Regions from separate parts of the Ilyobacter polytropus DSM 2926 genome, predicted to be linked through region 1. Evidence: riboswitches for the same ligand, from Rfam matches in the RefSeq annotation. Region 1 holds a riboswitch; the other holds the start of a gene.
What was found. Region 1 has a riboswitch for cobalamin ahead of ILYOP_RS13385 (sirohydrochlorin cobaltochelatase). Riboswitches for the same ligand answer to the same signal wherever they lie in the genome.

Region 1 (3,190 bases):
CCCTGTCTTTTTTCAGCTGAGTTATCAGATCGTCTAAGGCAGGATATCCTTCTACAGTACTTATATAGAACTCCTCCATCTCTCTTATATTAAAAACTGTCTGAAGCATACCATAGGCAGAGTTAGAGTGATGTCTTGTTCCGTGACCTGCCAAAACAACTGCTCCCCCTGTATTTTCAAACTTCTTCTTAAAAATATCGGCTATCTGAATATAATCCTCTGGCAGAGTCAGAAGTGGGTCTCCCATTCTTATTTCCTGAAATTCATCTTTAAAATATTTTATCTCATCCTTTAGATACTCTCCCTCTAGACCGTTTATCACATGGCTAGCCTGAACTATAACATGGGTAAACCCATCTTGTGCCATCATCCTAAGGGCTTCTTTTGGAGTACTTTTTCTAACTTCATATTTTGTATATATTCTTTTTATTATCATTCTGGAAGTATAGGCCTCTCTTATCTGAAATTCCTGAAACTTTTCAGCTATGTTTTTATTTAGTAAACCCAAAGTATTTTTTCTGACTTCTGCTTTTACTGTACCAAAGTGAACCATCAGAATACCCTTTTTCACATTTTCACAAATATTTAAATTATTATCCGAGTAATTTTTATTTGCCATCCAACCTCTACCTCCTTTTTTATTCTTTTATGAAAATCTTAAGGTGTAAAACCAATATAATATCAACAAAGACTCTTCAATTAATTATCGGCTATTATTTCAAAAATATCAAATAGTTTATATTGACCCTACTCGAAATGAAAAAAACTTTGCAGAAATAAGGCTTTTCATTATTTTTTTAAGATCTCCTTAAACGAACAAAAAATGCAGGCAGATTTTCTGCCTGCATAAAATCATTATTCTTTACCTTCAGCGTATTCTTTTTTCTTTTTAGCCATATCTTCTGCTTCATGTTCGGCTGCAAACTTAGCGTGCTCCATATAGATATCCTGTATTTCAGCTTGCTGTCCTAGCCCTTCTAAGATAACTTCCACCTTAAATCCTTTTTCCTCTAGCATTTCTTTCCAGTCTACAGCGATATCATTATTGGCATGATCTCCTGCTACAAACATAAATGGCATAAGCTTTACTTTTTTTATCTTCGCTTGTTTTAGTCTAGAAACAACATTGTCAAATATAGGATAACCCTCTATAGTCCCTACATAAAAATTTTTATATCCTTCAGATTTGAAGACATAGTCCATCATAGGATAGGCAGCAGTTCCAGGGTCGTGAGTCCCGTGTCCTACAAATACTGCAGCTTCTTTTCTTTTCAGTTTACCGATTTTATCTCCTAAAATATGAGCCACTTCCTTATAGTCCTCTGGAGTTGTAAGAAGTGATGTTCCCAATCTTATCTCTTTGAAATCGTCCTCAAATTCTTCTATCTCTTTTTTTAGATTTTCAGCCTCTACACCGTCGATTACATGAGTCGCCTGAACTAACACATGTGTATATCCCTCAGCCTTTAAGGTTTCTAAAACCTCTTTAGGGTTATCTTTATCTATTCCTCTTCTTTTGAGTATTTTCATTATGATTCTAGAAGTAAAGGCATCTCTCACCTCTAAATCTTTAAATTCTTCTTCTGCCTTTTCGTTAATCGCTTCGATTGTTAATTTTCTTGTTTCAGGATAACTGCTTCCAAAGTGAACCATTACAACTGCCCCTTTGTCCGCTGCCCTCATAGTTTCAAACATAGGCTTCTTTTCATATCCTTCTGATGCAAAAAGAGTCCCTGCCAATAATAATGCTCCTGCCAAAATACTAAACTTCTTCATTTTTTCCTCCTTAAGATTTTTATAATGGTTTTCAGGAAATAAAAAAATCCTGAGTAATCTCAGGAGAGAAATTTTAAAAGCCTAAAAAAAGCCTCTACATCTCTCGTCCCCGCAAGTGATATTGACAATATTATTTTTAAGGCAGGTCTCCTGGCTCAGCTTCATCCTACTAGCACCCTTCCCAGATTTTAATCCAGTGGGTAATTTGCCTTCGTCTGCATTACAGTGGCGGGACCGCGGGAGTCTTTCACTCCTCTTCCCTTTTAATTCCAAAGTTGGAAAACCTTAAAAATGTATTCACTTTCAGTAAAAAATATACTATTATAAACCTTAAAAGTCAATAATAATTTAAAATTCCAATTATTATTTTCATATTTATTCTTAATATATGCTAAAATAGTTTGTACAAAAAATATATTATTGATAATTTCAATACTTGCTCATTTATAAGATAAACTTACAGAAGATAAATTTTTGCGTTATAATTTCAAAAAATAAACAGGCGGTGTAGTTGATATGAAGGATCTACTTTGTTTTGCAAGATATTATAAACCTCATTTTAAATTAGTAATACTGGACTTTATTTGTGCCTTTGCCATGGCAGGTCTTGACCTTTTATTTCCATTACTGGTACAAAGGACCCTAGATGATGTTATCCCAAGAGGAGATCTGAAACTACTTTATATATTCGGAGCTGTTCTTGTGGCACTTTATATTCTCAGGTATCTGGCTAGTTATGTTGTATATTACTGGGGTAAGATGCTAGGTATCCTTATCGAGTACGATATGAGAAGAGACTTATTTGCCCATGTTCAGAAGCTTTCCTTTACATTTTTTGACAATACAAAAACCGGGGCTATCATGTCTAGGATAGTAAATGATCTAAGTTATATATCTGAATTTGCTCATATCGGTCCCGAGGATTTCTTTTTGGCAATACTTAAGTTTACAGGGACATTTATCATTATGTTTACAATGAATAAAAAACTCACGCTTATTATATTCTCTTTGGTGCCTTTACTTATTTGGTTTGCAGCAGCCAAGAAGAACTTGATGAAAAAATCTTTTGGAAAATCCAGAAAAAAAATATCTGCCATAAACTCTCAGGTTGAAGATTCCATCTCTGGGATAAGGGTTGTACAGGCTTTTACAAATGAGAAATTTGAAAATGAAAAATTCCAGAAAAAAAATACTGAATTCAGAGAGGCTAAGAGGGAGAATTTCAAACTCTCTGCAGAATATTTTTCAGGTCTCAGTTTTATTATGAACATTATTCAGCTTACTACATTATTTTTCGGTGGGATATTTATCTTAAAAGGGGAAATCACAGCTGGTATAGTCATAGGTTTTCTTTTATATGTATCAAAATTTATGGAGCCTATAAGAAGAATGATGCTTCTTATGCAGAGTTTTC
Region 2 (3,190 bases), 290 kb from region 1:
ATATTTTTAAACCTCTTGGTTAAGGTGGGATGCTACTCTTACTGAGAGGTTTTTTTCTAGAAAAATAGCTTAATTTGAAGATTGAAGTTTTTTAGATCAAGAAAATATATTTTTTTAAAGGAGGAAGGTCTTATGAAATTAATTTATTTACCCTTTATATTTATAAGCCTTACTCTAGATGTTTTTACAGCTTCGTTAACAAAGGGATTTACCATTGAAAAATTAAAGTTTACAGATATTTTTAAAACCATTACTGTATTTGGAGTATTTCAGGTTTTGATGTTTTTTATAGGGTTTAAAAGCAGAGTTTTATTTTTAGGAAAGACCAGTGCTTTTATTCACTTTTCTCTGTTTTTCATTCTTGTATTTTTAGGAGGGAAAATGGTTTTTGAATCTTACAAAGAGTATAAGAACAAAAAAACATTAGAAACCAAGTCTGAGTTTAATCTTATTTTGCTCAGTCTTGCAACGAGTATAGATGCCTTGGTAATAGGAGCCTCTGTATCTTTGAAACTTAGTGTTGAAATCTTTGTTATTACCGCTATGATAGGCGTATTTACTTCTATGGCTTCTCTACTAGGGATTTATTTGGGATATAAAACGACTTATTTTGCAAACTATCCAATGAATTTTGCTGGCGGATTTATACTTATATTTATAGGGGTGAAGAGTTTATTCTGATTTAAATAGTTATTTTAAAGTTTAGATTGTAAAAAAAAGCAGACCAAGCTTTAAAGCTTGGTCTGCTTTTTAAATGAGGGAGAAAATTATGAAGGTGAGAATTGTCGAATACAAATTCTCGATTTGCCACTTCATAAATTTAGTCGTCTAAGATCTATAAAAAGTTTAAATTTTTTTTTAAATTTTAAAAACCTCACTACCAACTACAAAGTCCGATAATTTATAAGTATTATATTTTTTTTAAAATAACAAAAACAATAAAATATAATAATAGAGATATAAAAAATAAATATTGATACACTGATTTTTTTATGTAAAACTGATTAAAATATTAAATAGTTGTTGAAAAATACTACAAAAAGATTTATAATGAACAGGTAATATTATATAAAACGATTAAGGTTTTGGAACAATTCCAAATTAAAAGGGAAGAAGAGTGAAAATCTCTCGCGGTCCCGCCACTGTAAAGCTGACTAAGGTATGTTTGCCACTGGAAAATATTTTCTGGGAAGGGTGTACCTTATAGGATGAAGCTGAGCCAGGAGACCTGCCTTGATCTTAGAGATGTACTAGCCTGCGAGGACAGGGAGGCATAGCTTGATTTGAGGCAGAAAAACATTCTGATCAGACTGAGATATTCCTGACCTTCCTTGCACAAGGAAGGTTTTTTTATTGGAGGATATTCTATGAAGAGATTACTGATAGCAGGAACAAATTCAGGAGTTGGAAAAACTACCATAAGTACGGCTATAATGGCTGCTTTAGATAAAGTTACTCCTTTTAAGGTGGGACCGGATTATATTGATCCAAGATTCCATGAATTTGTAACAGAAAACCCATCTTACAATCTGGATATATTTATATGTGGAGAAGAAGCAGTAAAAAAAATATTTATAGATGGAAGCAGCCGAGGGAATATATCAATAATAGAAGGTGTAATGGGACTCTATGATGGTAAAAACCATGATCTAGACAACGGAAGCAGTGCACATATGGCGAGACTTTTAAAAACCCCGGTTATGCTGGTAGTAGACGCTAAGGGTGCATCTACAAGTGTAGCGGCAAAGGTATTAGGCTATAAACTTTTGGATTCTAGGGTAAAAATAGGAGGAGTCATATTAAACAATGTGTCTAGTGAGAAACTGTACGATTTATTGAAAGAAGGGATCGAAAGACACACAGGAATAAAATGTTTTGGTTACTTTCCTCCGAACCCTGAGATAGAACTAGGAAGCCGTCACCTGGGTCTCAGACAGGCAGAGGAGATAGAAGGACTCAAGAAAAAACTTGAGGTTTTGAAAGAGATGGCAGAAAAGTACTTAGATTTAGAGGGGATTCTAGAGGCATCAGAAACTGATGAGGTTATAGAGAGTAGTTATGAATCAGAAAAAATCAAAGATATGTTTAAAGGACTCAAGGTTGCAATAGCCAGAGACACAGCATTTTCTTTTTATTATAGATCAAACATAGAGCTTATGGAGTATGCAGGGATGGAAATAACTGGTTTTAGTCCCCTTAATAACGAAAAGATTCCAGAAAACAGTGACTTTATTTATCTAGGGGGAGGATATCCTGAAAATTTCGGAGAAATTCTTGAAAATAACAAGATAACACAGGACTCCATAAGAAACGCCTATGAAAATAATATTCCAATTTACGGGGAATGCGGTGGATTTATGTACCTTGGTAAGGGAATTAAGGACAAAGAAGGTGTCTATCACAAAATGTGTGGACTAATAGATGTAGATGTAGAGATGAAAAACCGACTTAATATAAAAAGGTTTGGATACATAAATTTTGAGACTACTGACGGACTCAAGGGCAGAGCCCATGAATTTCACTATTCAGACATATCAAGAGTTGGAGATGAAAAATGTTACTTTGATATTTCCAAGGAAAACGGAAGAAAGTGGCAGTGTGGCTTTACAAAAAGAAACCTTTTGGCAGGATATCCTCATGTGCATTTCTGGGGAAATATAGAATTTTTTAAAAAACTTTTTGAAAAAGGGAGAAGATAATGAAATACATAAAAGTACCTATGGATATCGAAAAGAGAAGTTTTGAGATAATAACAGAAGAGTTAGGTGAGAAAAACAAGCTTTTTACAGAGCAACAAGCTCCTGTTATAAAAAGACTTGTTCACACTACAGCTGACTTTGAATATGCTGATATAACTGAATTTTCAGAAGGTGTAATAGAAAAGGCTATGGAAGCAATTAAAGGCGGATCTAGAATATATTGCGATACCAGTATGATAGTGAACGGATTATCTAAAAAAAATCTTGAGAGATTTGGATGTGTACCTTACTCTATGGTTTCAGACCCTGAGGTGGCAAAAATAGCAAAAGAAAGAGGAGTAACTAGATCAATGGTGGGGATGGAAAAGGCCGCTAAAGATCCAGAAACGAAGATATATCTAATAGGAAATGCTCCTACAGCACTTTTTACTTTAAAAGAACTTGTAGAAAAAGGAGAGGTAGAAAAACCTGCCTTAGTTATCGGTGTTCCT

Region 2: it holds a riboswitch for cobalamin, as region 1 does, so the genes downstream of both, ILYOP_RS12090 (cobyrinic acid a,c-diamide synthase CobB) here and ILYOP_RS13385 (sirohydrochlorin cobaltochelatase) in region 1, are expected to answer to the same signal.

What each region holds. Positions count from the first base shown of each region.
Region 1 is NC_014633.1:758,076-761,265, forward strand. Features, by position in the region: gene ILYOP_RS13380 (sirohydrochlorin cobaltochelatase) at 1-619, opposite strand, end outside; gene ILYOP_RS13385 (sirohydrochlorin cobaltochelatase) at 856-1,776, opposite strand; cobalamin riboswitch at 1,900-2,079, opposite strand; gene ILYOP_RS13390 (ABC transporter ATP-binding protein) at 2,293-3,190, shown strand, end outside.
Region 2 is NC_014633.1:464,663-467,852, forward strand. Features, by position in the region: gene ILYOP_RS12085 (manganese efflux pump MntP) at 133-681, shown strand; cobalamin riboswitch at 1,064-1,250, shown strand; gene ILYOP_RS12090 (cobyrinic acid a,c-diamide synthase CobB) at 1,368-2,699, shown strand; gene ILYOP_RS12095 (precorrin-8X methylmutase) at 2,699-3,190, shown strand, end outside.